Regions from separate parts of the Streptomyces sp. NPDC048637 genome, predicted to be linked through region 3. Evidence: riboswitches for the same ligand, from Rfam matches in the RefSeq annotation. Region 3 holds a riboswitch; each other region holds the start of a gene.
The links. Region 3 has a riboswitch for thiamine pyrophosphate ahead of thiO (glycine oxidase ThiO). Riboswitches for the same ligand answer to the same signal wherever they lie in the genome.
Positions count from the first base shown of each region.

Region 1: linked by a shared signal. The riboswitch ahead of AB0C46_RS23820 (thiamine ABC transporter substrate-binding protein) and the one ahead of thiO (glycine oxidase ThiO) in region 3 are both predicted to bind thiamine pyrophosphate.
Region 2: linked by a shared signal. The riboswitch ahead of thiC (phosphomethylpyrimidine synthase ThiC) and the one ahead of thiO (glycine oxidase ThiO) in region 3 are both predicted to bind thiamine pyrophosphate.

Region 1 covers NZ_JBEZHQ010000020.1:39,473-45,053, reverse strand. The annotation lists gene frr (ribosome recycling factor) at 1-2, shown strand, start outside; gene AB0C46_RS23835 (phosphatidate cytidylyltransferase) at 2-1,168, shown strand; gene AB0C46_RS23830 (hypothetical protein) at 1,398-2,195, opposite strand; gene rlmN (23S rRNA (adenine(2503)-C(2))-methyltransferase RlmN) at 2,446-3,552, shown strand; TPP riboswitch at 3,586-3,706, shown strand; gene AB0C46_RS23820 (thiamine ABC transporter substrate-binding protein) at 3,810-4,886, shown strand; gene AB0C46_RS23815 (iron ABC transporter permease) at 4,955-5,581, shown strand, end outside.
Region 2 covers NZ_JBEZHQ010000002.1:98,738-104,318, forward strand. The annotation lists gene AB0C46_RS03270 (IclR family transcriptional regulator C-terminal domain-containing protein) at 1-600, shown strand, start outside; gene AB0C46_RS03275 (SsgA family sporulation/cell division regulator) at 705-1,127, shown strand; gene AB0C46_RS03280 (YibE/F family protein) at 1,170-2,594, opposite strand; TPP riboswitch at 2,665-2,821, shown strand; gene thiC (phosphomethylpyrimidine synthase ThiC) at 2,815-4,593, shown strand; gene AB0C46_RS03290 (hypothetical protein) at 4,794-5,581, opposite strand, start outside.
Region 3 covers NZ_JBEZHQ010000045.1:74-5,654, reverse strand. The annotation lists gene metF (methylenetetrahydrofolate reductase [NAD(P)H]) at 1-279, opposite strand, end outside; gene thiE (thiamine phosphate synthase) at 435-1,100, opposite strand; gene AB0C46_RS35165 (Rv2175c family DNA-binding protein) at 1,213-1,578, opposite strand; gene AB0C46_RS35160 (FAD-dependent oxidoreductase) at 1,717-2,958, opposite strand; TPP riboswitch at 3,114-3,226, shown strand; gene thiO (glycine oxidase ThiO) at 3,224-4,447, shown strand; gene thiS (sulfur carrier protein ThiS) at 4,524-4,739, shown strand; gene AB0C46_RS35145 (thiazole synthase) at 4,749-5,543, shown strand.

The sequences.
Region 1 (5,581 bases), on a different contig from region 3:
GATGAACGAGCCTTCCTGGGGGGCCCCGCCCGGCGCCGGTCAATGGGGACCGCCCGATCACGGACCGTCCCCCTCGCTTCGCGGAGCGGCGCCCCCCGCCCCGGCGGGTCCGGTGTACGACTGGGGCGATGCGGCGCAGACTCGGCCCATGCCCTTTGTGCCCGGGCAAGGCGGATACCAGGATGACAACCGGGAACATCGGGACATCCGGGATAGCCGGGACCACCTGGACGACCGGGGGGCTGCTCGACGGAGCGGCCCCCTGTTCCGCGACGAAAAGCCGCAGGAGCCCATGCCCACCTCTCTTTCCGGGTCCGACAACTCGCCGGACTCAGAGAAGCCGAAGAAGAAGAGCGCGGGCCGCAACCTGCCCGCTGCCATAGGGGTCGGTGTCGGCCTCGGCGCGATCATTGTTGCGTCGCTCTTCGTCTACAAGCCCGTCTTCATCGGCGTGATAGCGATCGCCGTTGTCGTGGGCCTGTGGGAGCTGACCTCGCGGCTGGCGGAGCGCAAGGACATCAAGGTGCCGCTGGTGCCGCTCGCGGTCGGTGGCACCGCCATGGTGGTCGCCGGATATGTCCGCGGCGCCGAGGGGGCCTGGGTGGCGATGGCGCTCACCGCGCTCGCCGTACTCGTCTGGCGGATGACCGAGGCACCCGAGAACTATCTGCGCGACGTCACCGCCGGCGTCTTCGCGGCGTTCTACGTGCCCTTCCTCGCGACGTTCGTGGCGCTGATGCTCGCGGCCGAGGCCGACGGGCCGCAGCGGGTGCTGACGTTCCTGCTGCTCACGGTCGTCAGCGACACCGGGGCGTACGCGGTCGGCTGGCGGTTCGGCAAGCACAAGCTCGCCCCGCGCATCAGCCCCGGCAAGACCCGCGAGGGACTCGTCGGCGCGGTGCTCTTCGCGATGGCGGCCGGCGCGCTGTGCATGGAGTTCCTGATCACGGACGGCGCCTGGTGGCAGGGCCTGCTGCTCGGCCTCGCCGTCGCGGCCAGCGCAACCCTCGGCGACCTCGGCGAATCCATGATCAAGCGGGACCTCGGCATCAAGGACATGGGCACCTTGCTCCCCGGCCACGGCGGCATCATGGACCGGCTCGACTCCCTGCTGCCGACCGCGCCTGTCGTCTGGCTGCTGTTCGTGGTCTTTGTGGGAGCCGGCTGATCGCAGGGCCCTCGCAGGTGAGGGCGGGTGGAGAGGCATTCTTCCCCGTCGACCTCTCCCGCGCGCCGCGCCGCTCCTCCGATGGCCCAGAGGGGTCTGCCACCTTGTGTGGCGGACCCCTCTCCGCATGTCTGAGGGCGGTCCGGCCGCCCGGCCACCTCGCCTCGGCCCGCTCGTGAGCGACCCAGCCGACGGCCGCAGAGCTCACCGTCCTGGCCCCCGGCCTCGCCTACTGGGGCGACGACAAGAACTGGACCGCCCCGCGCAGTGGCTCCGGCGACGTGGCGAACTCACCGAGGTAGGGATACGACAGTTCCGTGACGAGGAACAGGTTGGTGGCAACCAGGACGCTCACCGCCGCGACCATCCCGTAGTGGATCAGAGCCTGCTCGGAGCCGAAGGTGGCGGAGAACCCGAGGACCAGTGCACTGGTCAGCAGGACCGCCATCCACAGGGACAGGGGTGGCCCGAGGTTGGTGCGTGCCTGGAGCAGCCGTTCGGTGCGTGCGAGGCTCAGTTCCTTCAGGGACGCGAGCGAGCTGGCGAGGAAGGCCCGCTGGGTGTCGTTGCGGGGCTGAATGCTCTCGTACGTGCTGTGGAGGCGGCTCAGCGCGTGTTCGGCCTCGGGTGCGGTATCGCCGGCCGCGGCGCTGAACCATTCGGCCGCCGCCGCGCGTCCGTACGCCAACAGGCTCTGCCTGATCCGCGCGCTCTCGGCCGTGCCGAACACCTCGCTGCCCATGGCCAGCTGCGTCACCATCGCGCCCTCGGTGCGCGTCGTCTGGTCTGCCGTGTTCACCTGACCCCAGAGCGCGAGGACGATGAAGCCGATGAGGAATCCGTAGACGACCGCGACCACGGGGAAGAGGAACTGCGCGATCTCGTTCTGCTCGCCCCGCTTGAGGCGGGGGATGCGGTGCCGGACCGTCGCCTGGACGGCCGCTGTCCCGCCGGCGATCACGACGACGAGGCCTGCCAACAGCAACCAGGAAGGGAGGTTGGTCACGATCCAACGGGTCACGGCCACTGTTCCACGCTCCTGACGTACCCCACACCAGCCACCACGGCGCGGTGGCCAACGAAGGCACCGGGCTGCGGACACGCCTGCTGCGTCCCTTCGGTGAGCGAGTGCCGCCCTTCGGCGCGCGATTGCCCCTGCTTGGGTGCGCGATGACCCCTGCTTCGGTGCGCGATGACCGCGCATGATCGGCACCCACCGGGCGCGGGACACTGCCGCACCTGGGCCCCCGTAAACGATCTGCCACACTGGACGGACCATGCCTGCACCCGGAGAACTCACTTTCGTAGCGCCGCGCGGGGCCAAGAAGCCTCCGCGGCACCTTGCCGATCTCAGCCCCGTCGAGCGTCGCGAGGCGGTGGCGGCGATCGGAGAGAAGCCGTTTCGCGCCAAGCAGCTGTCGCAGCACTACTTCGCCCGTTATGCGCACGACCCGGCGCAGTGGACCGACATCCCGGCCGCGGCGCGCGAGAAGCTGGCGAGCGAGCTGCTGCCGGATCTGATGAAGGTCATGCGGCACATCTCGTGCGACGACGACACCACACGCAAGACGCTGTGGAAGCTGCATGACGGGACGCTCGTCGAGTCGGTGCTGATGCGCTACCCGGACCGGGTCACCATGTGCATCTCCTCGCAGGCCGGCTGCGGGATGAACTGCCCGTTCTGTGCCACCGGCCAGGCAGGACTGGACCGTAACCTCTCCACCGCCGAGATCGTGCACCAGATCGTCGACGGGATGCGTGCGCTGCGCGACGGTGAGGTGCCCGGCGGACCGGCGCGGCTGTCCAACATCGTCTTCATGGGGATGGGGGAGCCGCTCGCCAACTACAAGCGGGTGGTCGGCGCGATCCGGCGGCTGACGGATCCCGAGCCGGACGGGCTGGGGCTGTCCCAGCGGGGTATCACCGTCTCCACGGTCGGCCTGGTCCCGGCGATGCTGCGGTTCGCCGACGAAGGCTTCAAGTGCCGGCTGGCCGTGTCGCTGCACGCCCCGGACGACGAGCTGCGCGACACGCTGGTGCCCGTCAACACGCGCTGGAAGGTGCGGGAGGTGCTGGACGCGGCGTGGGAGTACGCCGAGAAGTCCGGCCGCCGGATCTCCATCGAGTACGCGCTGATCCGGGACATCAACGACCAGGCATGGCGCGGTGATCTGCTGGGCCGGCTGCTGAAGGGCAAGCGGGTCCATGTGAACCTGATTCCGCTGAACCCGACGCCCGGCTCGAAGTGGACCGCGTCGCGTCCCGAGGACGAGCGGGCGTTCGTCCAGGCCATCGAGGCGCACGGGGTGCCGGTGACGGTCCGCGACACCCGCGGCCAGGAGATCGACGGTGCCTGCGGGCAGCTCGCGGCCTCGGAACGCTGACCGCCCGCTGGTACCGTGTGGTCGAACAAATGCATATTCCGACAGGGGAGCGCCACAGCGCTGAGAGTGCGGAAGCGCCGTAGTCCTACGGTGCCCGCAGACCCTTGAACCTCGCCCGGGTCATTCCGGGTAGGAAGTTCGGTCGTCACTCATGCTGTTGCGCCCTGCCCGAAGTCCGCTCCGTACGTCCTGGGACGTCGGGAACGGCGGACATCGGGCAGGGCCGCGTCTCTTCCTGGCCAGCCAGGAGGAACTCAGTGAGCACCACCAGCAGGATCACCGCGACGGCGGTCGTCGCCGCGGTCGGTATGGCCGCCCTCGCCGGGTGCGGCAGCTCGGGCGGCGGGAGTGCGGACGCCAAAACCGTCACGCTGGTCAGCCATGACTCGTTCCGCGTCTCCAAGTCCGTGCTGGCCGCCTTCGAGAAAAAGAGCGGCTACAAGGTCACGATGCTCAAGGGCGGGGACGCCGGCAAGGCCGTGAACCAGGCGATCCTGTCCAAGGGCAACCCCCAGGGCGATGTCTTCTTCGGGATCGACAACACCCTGCTCTCGCGCGGTCTGGACGAGGGCCTCTTCAGCCCGTATCAGGCCAAGGGGCTGCAGAGCGTCCCGGCGGGGCTGCAGCTCGACAAGGGCGAGCACCGGGTCACCCCGCTCGACTACGGCGACATCTGCGTCAACTACGACCGCGGCTACTTCGACCGGCACAAGATCGCGCCGCCGAAGACCTTCGACGATCTGCTCAAGCCCCGGTACAAGGGGCTGCTCGTCACGGAGAACGCCGCCACCTCCTCCCCGGGACTCGCCTTCCAGCTCGGCACCATCGCCAAGTACGGCGAAAAGGGCTGGCCGGACTACTGGAAGAAGCTCAAGGCCAATGGCGTCGAGGTCGTCGACGGCTGGGACCAGGCCTACTACGACCGGTTCTCCGGCTCCGCGGCCGGCAAGGGCAAGGGCGACAAGCCGCTGGTGGTCTCCTACGCCTCCAGCCCGCCCGCCGAGGTGCTCGGCAAGAAGCCCGCGCCCAAGGAGGCACCGACCGGTGTCGCGACCGGCACCTGCTTCCGGCAGATCGAGTTCGGCGGTCTGCTCAAGGGCGCGAAGAACGAGAAGGGCGGCAAGGCGCTGCTGGACTTCCTGCTGAGCAAGGAGTTCCAGGAGGACGTACCGCTGCAGATGTTCGTCAACCCGGCCCGCAAGGATGCCGAGGTGCCGGAGCTGTTCACCAAGTACGGCACGACGATCGACAAGCCGGCGACACTGGCCCCCGAGACGATCACCAAGAACCGCGAACAGTGGATCAAGCAGTGGTCCTCACTCGTTCTGAAGTAGCGCCTGCGGACGTCACGGGCGCCCGGCGCGGCAGGCCCGCGCGGGGGACGGCGGTGCGGCTCGGCCTGATGGCGGTGCCGCTCGCCTTCTTCGCGCTGTTCTTCGCCTATCCCGTGGTGGCGATCGTCGGACGGGGGCTCAAGGACGGCGGGCAGTGGCAGCTCAGCCGGTTCGGCGCGGTGCTGAGCGACCCGGATGTCGTGCAGGTGCTGTGGTTCACCGTCTGGCAGGCGGCGGCCTCGACCGGGCTGACGCTGCTGGTCGCGCTGCCCGGCGCCTATGTCTTCGCGCGCTTCGACTTCCCCGGCAAACAGCTGCTGCGGGCGGTCGTGGCGGTGCCGTTCGTGCTGCCGACCGTCGTCGTCGGCTCGGCCTTCCTGGCGCTGGTCGGGCGGGGCGGACTGGTGGACGACCTGTGGGGCGTGCGCCTGGACACCTCGGTGTGGGCGATTCTGCTGGCGCATGTCTTCTTCAACTACGCCGTGGTCGTACGGACCGTCGGCGGGCTCTGGGGACAGCTCGATCCGCGTCAGGAAGAGGCGGCGCGGGTGCTGGGCGCCGGGCGGTTCGAGGCCTGGCGGCGGGTCACGCTGCCCGCGTTGGGGCCGGCCGTCGCGGCCGCCGCCCTGATGGTCTTTCTGTTCACCTTCACCTCCTTCGGGGTGGTGCAGATTCTCGGCGGCCCCACCTTCTCC
Region 2 (5,581 bases), on a different contig from region 3:
CACGAGGGCTATCTCCAGCGTGAGAACGGTGTCTTCGTCCTCGGCGAGGCGGCCGAGGCCATCGGCGGGGCGGGGGCCAGGCGCCGGCAACGGGCCCATATCTCCGAGGCGCTGGCCCTGGCGGGCCAGGTACTGGGCGCCGCCGTCTACTTCGCTGTCTACCGGGAGGGTGAAGTGGAGGTGGTGGCGGTGACCGACGACCCGGCGCGGCCACCGGTCGTGGAGTGGGTCGACTTCCGAACCACCGCCCATGCCCATGCCATCGGGCAATGCCTGCTCGCGCAGCTTGACGAGACAACGAGGAAGGAGCATCTGGCACGCCATCCCGTCCAGTCGATAACGCCCTTTTCCGTGCGAACTGAGGACGATTTGCTGCATCGTTTGGATACGGTGCGTCGTCGCCAAGTCGCTTACGAGCGGCAGGAATATGCCCTGGGCACGGTGTGCTCCGCCATCCCCGTCCAGGTCGGGGCGGCCGTCGCGACGCTGGCGGTTTCCCTGCCCGTGGACGAACTGCGTCGATTGCGGTCCGTTACAGACCGACTACGGAAAATGGCGGAGGCGACACTAACGACACTCGCCTTCTCTATCAGTATCTGAAAACTCACTCCTTGTGATCTGCTGGCACGTGGCAGACGATGGCGCCAATAGGGCTACGGGGGTTGTTTCCCGGCCATCTCCGATCAAGTGCGGGGCAGTGGTTGATGACCGACACAGTTCAGGCAGAAGTGATCATGAGCTTCGTCGTCTCGGAGGAGCTTGCGTTCCGGATTCCGGTGGAGCTGGACTTCGCCAGCGCCGATCCGTACGCCGTCCGCCTCACCTTCGACCTGCCCGGCGATGCGCCGGTGACCTGGGCATTCGGCCGGGAGCTGCTGCTGGACGGGCTGAGCCGGCCGTCCGGTGAGGGCGATGTGCGTATCGAGCCGGCCTCCCCCGAGCACCTCAGCGATGTCCTCATCAGCCTTCAAGTCGGCGCCGAGCGTGCGCTGTTCCGGGTGAGTGCGGCGCCGCTGGTCGCCTTCCTGGACCGTACGGACCGGCTGGTGCCGCTGGGTAAGGAAGAGGTCTGCGACACCCTGGAGGCCGTACTGGACCAGATCCTCACGGAGGCCCCGGCCGGCTGACCCGGCCCCCGTCGGCCCTCCCCCGCGCCGGCCTTCCCGTCCTTACTGCTTACGTCGCTTGCCGCGTCCCCCACGTCGTCCCGGCCGGCCACCCGTGGGGCTCGCCGGCACGCCGCCGGTAACCCCGGCCCCGGACCCCGCCCCGGTTCCGGTCCCGGCTCCCTGTCCGGCTTCCGTGAAGACGTCCGTCGGCGCGCTCTGCTCCTTCTGCTGCTTCCGGTCCGCCGAGACGACCAGCGCGGCCAGCAGGGTGGTCAGCGGCACCGCGGCGACCAGTCCGATGCTGCCCACGAGCGTACGGACGATCTCCTCCGCAACCACCTCGCTCGAAGCGACCGTGCCGACGCTGCTCTGTGCGATCGAGAACAGCAAAAGCAGCGGCAGTGCGGCGCCCGCGTAGGCCAGCACAAGGGTGTTGACGACGGACGCAATGTGATCCCGGCCGATCCGCATCGCGGCGCCGTACAGCTTGCGCCAGCCGGCCGACGGGTCCGCCTCCTTGAGCTCCCAGACCGCGGCGGTCTGGGTCACCGTCACATCGTCGAGCACGCCCAGCGAGCCGATGATGATCCCCGCCAGCAGCAGACCGCGGATCTCGATATCCGGGTACAGACCGTGCACCAGCCCGGTCGTGTCGTCAGTATTGCCGGTCAGCAGCGCCCAGCCGATGAATACCGAGCCGAGCAGCCCGATCAGCAGCAGTGAGGCGAGCGTGCCGAGCACGGCCACGGAGGTACGGGCCGTCAGCCCATGGCACAGGTACAGCGCGATCAGCATGATCGCGCTGCCGCCGACCACCGCCACCACCAGTGGATTGGAGCCCTGCAGGATCGCCGGAAGGATGAACAGCGTCAGGACCACAAAGCTGGCCGCCAGCGCCACCAGGGCGAGTAGGCCGCGCAGCCGGCCGACGATCACCACGGCGAAGGCGAAGATCGCGGCCAACAGCCACATCGGGAGCGACCGGTCGACATCGCTGACCGAGTACTGCAGATCCTTCGGCGCCTTGGGGGAGTACGCCACCACCACCTCCTGGCCGGTGGTGTAGTGGCGCAGCGCGTCCGGTGTCACCACCGTCTGGAAGGTGCGCCCCTTGTTCTCCCCGGTGGTGACTTCGATCGTCGCCTGCTGGCAGGGCTTGCCCTTGTCCGCTCCCCCGGTCGGTGGCTGCCCCGTCGGCGACGGGGGCTGGGGCTGCTGTTCGGCATGGACATCCGCACAGTTCACCTCCACCACTTTGACCACTCTGGCCGTCTCCGTGGGCTGGTCGAAGCCGACCCCTGACGGTTTGTGGGGCGGTGCACCGCCCGGCCAGAGCACGACCAGGCCGACCGCCACCGCGGCCGCGAACGGGATCAGTACCGCCGCGATGACCTTGCGCAGATGTCGGGAGACGGGCGCGGCAGGACCATGGCCGTGCGCATGGGAGTGCGGCGCGGAGTGATGGTGGGACTCGTGAGGGGACACCGCCCGATCATCGCAAGAACTCAAGGGGCCCACTGTTCACCGCGCCACATCGGCCGCTACCGTGGTGGCACTTTGCAATCGCGGGAGCTCGGAGCACCGGGCTGAGAGGGCGCTGACCTCCGTCCCAGCGGCGTTTCACGTGAAACGCCGGCGGACGGAAGCCGCTGCGTCGACCGCCGAACCTGTTACCGGGTAATGCCGGCGTAGGGAGTTGGGTCTCATGACTCTGCAGGATGCACGCACGCCCGAAAAGGGTGCCAACGGTGGCGAAAAGCCGCAGATCGGCTGGCACAAGGGCTATGTCTCCGGATCGCGCCCGGACCTTCGGGTGCCGGTCCGGCGGGTGCACCTCACCAACGGCAAGGACGTGACGCTCTACGACACGTCAGGGCCGTACACCGACCCCAATATCGAAACCGACGTCCGCCGTGGCCTGACGCCGCTGCGGGAGAACTGGATCATCGGCCGCGGCGACACCGAGGAGTACGCGGGCCGCCCCATGCGGCCCGAGGACGACGGCCTCAAGCACACCTCGCCGCGCGGCGGACTCAAGAACCTCGACGCGGTCTTCCCCGGCCGTCCCCGGCAGCCGCGCCGCGGCCGTGACGGCGCCGCGGTCACCCAGCTCGCCTACGCCCAGCGTGGCGAGATCACCGCGGAGATGGAGTACGTCGCCCTCCGCGAGAAGGTCACGCCCGAGTTCGTCCGCGACGAGATCGCGGCCGGCCGTGCGGTGCTGCCGGCCAACATCAACCACCCGGAGATCGAGCCGATGATCATCGGCAAGAACTTCCTGGTGAAGGTGAACGCCAACATCGGCAATTCGGCGGTCACTTCCTCCATCGAGGAGGAGGTGGAGAAGATGACCTGGGCGACCCGTTGGGGCGCCGACACGGTGATGGATCTGTCCACCGGCCGCAATATCCACACCACCCGCGAGTGGGTGCTGCGCAACTCCCCCGTCCCCATCGGCACCGTCCCCCTCTACCAGGCGCTGGAGAAGGTCGACGGCAAGGCCGAGGAGCTGACCTGGGAGATCTACAAGGACACCGTCATCGAGCAGGCCGAACAGGGCGTCGACTACATGACGGTGCACGCCGGGGTGCTGCTCCGCTATGTGCCCCTCACGGCCCGCCGCAAGACCGGCATCGTCTCCCGCGGCGGTTCGATCATGGCCGCCTGGTGCCTGGCACACCACCAGGAGTCGTTCCTCTACACGCACTTCGAGGAGCTCTGCGAGATCCTCGCCTCCTACGACGTCACCTACTCGCTCGGTGACGGTCTGCGCCCCGGCTCCATCGCGGACGCCAACGACGAGGCGCAGTTCGCGGAGCTGCGGACGCTCGGCGAGCTGAACACCATCGCCAAGCGGCACGGCGTACAGACCATGATCGAGGGCCCGGGACATGTCCCGATGCACAAGATCAAGGAGAACATCGACCTCCAGCAGGAGATCTGCGAAGAGGCCCCGTTCTACACGCTCGGCCCGCTGACCACCGACATCGCGCCCGCCTACGACCACATCACCTCCGGTATCGGCGCGGCGATGATCGCCTGGTGGGGCACCGCGATGCTCTGTTACGTCACGCCCAAGGAGCACCTGGGCCTGCCGGACCGCGACGACGTCAAGACCGGCGTCATCACGTACAAGATCGCGGCCCATGCGGCGGACCTGGCCAAGGGCCACCCGGGCGCTCAGGAATGGGACGACGCGCTCTCCGACGCCCGTTTCGAGTTCCGCTGGGAGGATCAGTTCAACCTGGCCCTCGACCCGGACACGGCTCGCGCCTTCCATGACGAGACGCTGCCCGCCGAACCGGCGAAGACGGCCCACTTCTGCTCGATGTGCGGCCCGAAGTTTTGCTCGATGAAGATCAGCCAGGACATCCGCCGCGAACACGGCGGCGACCTGGCACTCGACCCCGAGGCCGGAATGGCCGAGAAGTCGAAGGAGTTCGCGGCGGCGGGGAACCGGGTGTACCTGCCGTTGGCGGACTGATCGGCTGACGGCGTGTGGTGGGGGCTCCGGCGGTGCCTCCACCACACTCGTCTGCTGCGTACCACCGTCCTAGGGGGCGCCGAGGGACTGTCCGGGCGATCACGAGCAGAGCGGGATGATGGTCGGCACCGCAGGGACAGGAGCTCCATGGAGCCGTGATGGTCCGGCCCGCCCTCATCGGGGTGGTGGTCCGGCCCGCCCTAATCCGGGTGATGATCCGGCCCGCCGTAATCGGGGCTGGTGAAGTCCGGGCTGGAGTAGCGCGGGCGGGATCCCGAGGCGCCGCTGTCGGGGCTGGTGAACTCGGGGCGGGTGTAGCCGAGGGTCGGGATGCGGCTCTCGGGGGACGTGGTGCGGCGCGGGACGTAGCGGGCCGGGTCGTCGTCCGGGGTGGCTGTGGGGTCGGCGAGAGCCGCTCGGAGAAACGGCAGCAGACCGCGCTCCAGAAGGGCGCGGCGCCAGGCCTCGCGGGCCTGGTCCAGTGCCTCGGCCGATCCCTCGGCTCCGGCGACCTGGGCGGACGCGCCGTTGCGCACCGCCGTGATGACCAGACCGGCCATGGCGACCAGGGTGCCCGCCGCGGTCAGCGCCGCGAAGATCCAGCCGACGCTGATCAGCGGCTGGGCCAGGGATTTGTCGGGGCTGAGGGCGCGCAGCACATACCCGATGAGGAGGAACAGGACCGCGGCGATGCCGGCGAGCACAGGGGCGAGCACGGCGATCATGGCGGTCAGCCCGGCGCCGGTGCTTTCGGCCTCGTCGATGACCGCGTCGCTGTCCGGTCCTGGTCTCCCGTCATCGGCCGCGTTCTGCTCCTCGCCGCCCGTATCGGCGACGGACGCGGTGGGCGCCGGCGCGCGCAATGCGGCGCGGAGCTGCACATAGCGTTGGTATTCGGCCGCGGCGCAGGCAGCGATGGCGGTGGTCGCGCTGAGTGCCATCGTGCGCAACTGCTCGGTGTGGAGAGGGTCTCCCGCGGCGGCGGTCA
Region 3 (5,581 bases):
CGCGGTCAGATGGGCGACCGGGGTCAGGGTGGTGTCGGTGGCGATGCGCTCAGTGGCGCGCACCGTGCCGTCACGGGAGGTGCCGCCGGCGCCGTACGTCACGGAAACGAAGGTCGGGGAGACGGCCTCGATCCGACGAATGGCGTTCCACAGGGTCCGCTCACCCTTCTCGGTCTTCGGGGCAGCGAACTCGAACGAATAGGACTGCTTGCCGGAAGCGAGCAGTTCGCGCACCGTGTGCGCACGATCAGTCCTGGTGGAAGCTGTACCTAGGGCCATACCGGCAGGTTAACCACCGGCCGGGCGCACACCAACCGGCATCGGCGTAATGCCTGGTTGGTCGGCTTCGTGTCCACTGGTTGGACATTTTCCGGTCGCCAGGACGACAGGAAAGTTTCCCTCGCCCGCAAGTCGCCGCCGCGAAGTGATCCCGGTCACCCCGGGAGCTTCTGGGCGTCCCAGGTCCGGATGCGCTTGGCCAGGGAGGCGGCCGCAGCTCCCGGATCGTCCGCCTCGGTGATCGCGCGGACCACGACGACCCGACGGGCACCGGCCCGCAGCACCTCGTCCAGATTCCCGGCGTCGATCCCGCCGATCGCGAACCAGGGGCGCTCGGGGGCCCGGGCAGCCGTATGGCGGACCAGGTCGAGGCCGGGGGCGTGGCGGCCCGGCTTGGTGGGGGTGGGCCAGCACGGGCCCGTGCAGAAGTAGTCCACACCGGCCTCGGCGAGCGCGGCGTCCACCTCGGCCTCGGCATGGGTGGAGCGGCCGATGAGGATGTCCGGGCCGAGGAGGGCGCGGGCGGCCGGCACCGGCAGATCGCCCTGGCCGAGGTGCAGCACCTCGCTGCCGATCGCATGGGCGACATCCGCCCGGTCGTTGACCGCCAGCAGCTTTCCGTGCCGCCGGCAGGCGTCCGCGAAGACCTCGAGATGCCGGAGCTCCTCTCCGGCCTCCATGCCCTTGTCGCGCAGCTGGACGATGTCCACGCCCGAGGCGAGCACCGTGTCCAGGAACTGCGGGAGATCGCCCTGCCGCTTACGGGCGTCCGTGCAGAGATAGAGCCGGGCGTCGGACAGGGCCTGTCGTGCGGTGCTCATCGGGCGGCTTCCCCCCAGGTCGGGGGCGTACGGCCGGGCCTTCCGGCACGTACGCCCCTCGGGTGCGGTTACGGATGCGGGTGCGGCGGCCGAGCGCGCCGCGCCGGGCGGGTCAGACGGCGAGCGCCTGGGCCCGGCGCTTCACCTCCGTACCGCGATTCTCGCGCAGCGCCTGGGCAGGCGTGCCGGGCAGGCTCTCATCCGGGGTGAACAGCCACTCCAGCATCTCCACGTCAGTGAAGCCGTCGTCCTTGAGGAGGGTGAGGGTACCGACGAGGCCCTTGACCACCTTGTCGTCCTGGATGAAATCGGCGGGCACATGCAGCGCCCTGTTCTCGCCGCGGCGCACCGCGATCAGCTGGCCCTCCTTGACCAGCTGCCGCACACGCGTCACCTCGACGCCGAGCTGTTCGGCGATGTCGGGGAGGGTGAGCCAGGCGGGGACGAGTCCATCGATGTTTGCGTCAATCTCGGTCACAGGACAAGCCTGCCACCTCGCACTGACAGCCGGTAGCCGGGCATCGCCATCAGGGGCTTCCTGCACACCGGCGGGTGACGGCGCAAGGGGCTGTCCGACAGGCCGGCAGCCGGCGGTCACAGGGCGGGCCGGCGCCCGCTACACGGCCGCGGACTTCAGCGGCACCGACGCATTCGCGGCCCGCTCACGGTCCAGTACGACGCCCCGCTCGATCAGCTTGCGCCCCTGGGCGAGGTCCCGCGGCCGCCCCACGGCCAGCAGCGCGACGAGCCGCCCCTCCCGCAGCCAGATCACCGACCAGGCGGCCCCGGCCGGGTCACCGCGCCAGACCAGCTCGTCGGCGTTCCCGTGATGGCCCGCGTACTGCACGAACCGGCCGAACTGCTCGGACCAGAAGTACGGCACAGGGTCGTAGACCAGCCCTTCGGCGTCGCCGCGGGCAATGTTCTCGGCGACCGTACGGGGGCCCTGGAGGGCGTTGTCCCAGTGGTGGATCAGCAGGCGGGTGCCGTAGCGGGCCGATGGGAAGGAGGCGCAGTCGCCCACCGCGTAGACGTCGGCCACGGAGGTGCGCAGCTGGTCGTCGGCGAGGACGGAGCCGTCCTGCGGTGCGACCTCGACGCCCGAGCCGGCCAGCCAGGCGGTCGCGGGCCGGGCGCCGATCCCGATGACCACCGCGTCGGCCGGCAGGGTCGTGCCGTCCGCGAGGGTGACCGCGCCCGCGGTGACGGACGCCACCCGGGCACCGGTGCGCAGCTCGGCACCGGCGTCCGTGTACCAGCCGGTCATATGGGCGGCGACCTCGGCGGGCAGCGCACCGGCCAGCGGGCGGTCGGCGGCCTCGACGACGGTGACCGCGCAGCCCGCCTCGCGTGCCGCGGTCGCGAACTCGGCGCCGATCCAGCCGGCCCCGACGACCACGATCTCGTGCTGGGCGGCGAGCACCGGCCGCAGCCGTTCGGCGTCGTCCAGGGTGCGCAGCAGGTGAACGCCGGGCAGGCCCTCACTGCCGGGCAGCACGATCGGGTCGGCACCGGTGGCGATGACCGCGTAGTCGTAGGAGACCGGTCCGCCGGCCGTCTCGACGACATGGGCGTCCGGCAGCAGGGCGGTGACCGGGCGGCCGAGATGGAGCTCGATGCCGAGCGCGGCGAAGTCGACGTCGAAGGTGGAGCCTTCGGCCTTGCCCAGCAGGACCGCCTTGGACAGCGGCGGCCGGTCGTAGGGCTGGTGGGGCTCGTCGCCGAGGAGCGTGATCGCGCCGCGCCAGCCCTGTTCGCGCAGGGCGACCGCGGTCTGCACTCCCGCGATTCCCGCGCCGACGATCACGACGCGCGGCGTGCGGTCAGGGGCCTGGGAGGACTTGCTCTGCTCGCTCACCCGATCACTCTAGGACGGTCCGTGACGCCGCTCGCAGCAGCACGCAAGGAGATCTCTGACACACCGTCACGATCGGCCGTCCCGGGGTGCGGGCCCCGGGTAGCCGCGGAGCGTGGCCTTACGGCGCGTCGCAGCCCCGTATTAGGGTGATGGATACACGCACTCGCGGGAGCCCGGGCGGACCGGGCTGAGAGGGAGGCTGGCCGGCCTCCGACCGTACGAACCTGATCCGGGTCATGCCGGCGAAGGGAGGGGCTGGAAGCCCATGCATTCATCCGCCACACCGTCGGGAGCGGCCGCGCCGGGTCCCGATGTACTCGTCCTCGGCGGCGGCATCATCGGCCTGGTCACCGCCTGGCGGGCGGCCGGCCGCGGGCTGACCGTCGCGCTGGCCGACCCCGCGCCCGGCGGCGGCGCGGCCCGGGTCGCCGCCGGGATGCTGGCCGCGGTCACCGAGCTCCACTACGGCGAGCAGACCCTGCTGGGCCTCAATCTCGCCTCGGCACAGCGCTACCCCCGTTTCACGGAAGAGCTGGAGGAGGCCGCCGGGCAGCGGATCGGCTACCGGCGGTGCGGCACCCTGGCCGTCGCGCTGGACGCCGACGACCGCGCCCATCTGCGCGAGCTGCATGCGCTGCAGACCCGCTCGGGGCTGGACTCGCAGTGGCTCACGGGGCGCGAGTGCCGCCGTCTGGAGCCGATGCTGGCCCCCGGGGTGCGCGGCGGGCTGCGGGTGGACGGCGACCATCAGGTCGATCCGCGGCGGCTGGTGAGCGCCCTGCTGGCCGCCTGTGAGCGCGCCGGAGTGGCGTTCCACCGGAGCCCGGCCGCGCGGCTGACGGTCAGCGGCGGGCGCGCCACGGGCGCCGAACTCGCCGACGGCACACGGCTGTCGGCGGGTCAGGTCGTGCTGGCCGCGGGCAGCCAGAGCGGCCGTCTCGCCGGCGTCCCCGACGAGGTGCTGCCGCCGGTGCGGCCGGTCAAGGGCCAGGTGCTGCGGCTGCGGCTGCCGGACGTGCCGGCCGGCAGCCCCGCCTTCCTGTCGCGCACCGTACGGGCCGTCGTCCGCGGCGGGCCCCTCTACCTGGTGCCGCGGGAGAACGGCGAACTGGTCGTCGGCGCCACCAGCGAGGAGCTGGGCTGGGACACCACGGTGACCGCGGGCGGGGTCTACGAGCTGCTGCGGGACGCCCACGAGCTGGTCCCCGGCATCACCGAGCTGCCGCTGGTCGAGACCTGCGCCGGGCTGCGCCCCACCGCCCCCGACAACGCGCCGCTGCTCGGGCCGACCGAGCTGCCCGGCCTCCATCTGGCCACCGGCCACTTCCGCAACGGTGTCCTGCTGGCGCCGGTCACCGGTGACGCGATGGCCGAAGTGCTGGCCACCGGGAGCCTCCCCGAAGAGGCCCGCCCCTTCTCCCCCGTGCGCTTCTCCCCCGCCACCCCGGGACCGGAGCGCACCCGTGCCCCCGAGGAGCAGCCCGTATGAGCGAGCGCAGTGACCGAACGGTGAAGAGGTACGCGGGTGGCCACGGCACACCCGCCCAACGAAGCGAGGCCGGCGCATGAGCGCGTCCACCGTGTCCGTGTCCGTCAACGGCGAGGCCCGTGCGATCCCCGGCGGACTCACCCTCGACCAGATCGTCGCGACGCTGTCCCAGGCACCCGCCGGGGTGGCCGCGGCGGTCAACGAAATCGTGGTGCCGCGCACCCAGTGGCCCACCACCCCACTCGGCGACGGCGACCGCGTCGAGGTACTCACCGCAGTCCAGGGAGGCTGATCCGCAGACATGGCCGACGATCCGCTCACTCTTGCCGGCACCACCTTCGACTCCCGTCTGATCATGGGGACCGGTGGTGCGCCCAGCCTCGACGTCCTGGAGCGGGCGCTGCTCGCCTCCGGTACGGAGGTGACAACGGTCGCCATGCGGCGGCTGGATCCGACCGTGCAGGGCTCGGTGCTGTCCGTACTGGAACGCCACAGCATCCGGGTACTGCCGAACACCGCGGGCTGCTTCACCGCGGGTGAAGCGGTGCTCACCGCCCGGCTCGCCCGGGAAGCGCTCGGCACGGACTGGATCAAGCTGGAGGTCGTCGCCGACGAGCGCACCCTGCTGCCCGACCCGATCGAACTGCTCGACGCCGCCGAGACCCTGGTGGACGACGGTTTCACCGTGCTGCCCTACACGAACGACGATCCGGTGCTGGCCCGCAAGCTGGAGGACGTGGGCTGCGCCGCGATCCTGCCGCTGGGCTCGCCGATCGGCTCCGGGCTGGGCATCCGCAATCCGCACAACTTCCAGCTGATCACCGAGCGGGCCGGCGTCCCGGTCATCCTCGACGCGGGCGCGGGAACGGCGTCGGACGTCGCGCTGGCCATGGAGCTGGGCTGTGCGGCGGTGATGCTGGCGACCGCGGTGACCCGTGCGCAGGAGCCGGAGCTGATGGCGGAGGCGATGCGGCACGCGGTCGCCTCGGGCCGGCTGGCCTATAGGGCGGGCCGGATCCCCCGCCGTCACTTCGCGCTGGCGTCCTCGCCCACGGAGGGCGTACCGGACCTCGACCCGGAACGGCCGGCGTTCTAGCCCACGTTTTTGGCTGTCTCGCCGTTTCGCCTGCGGCG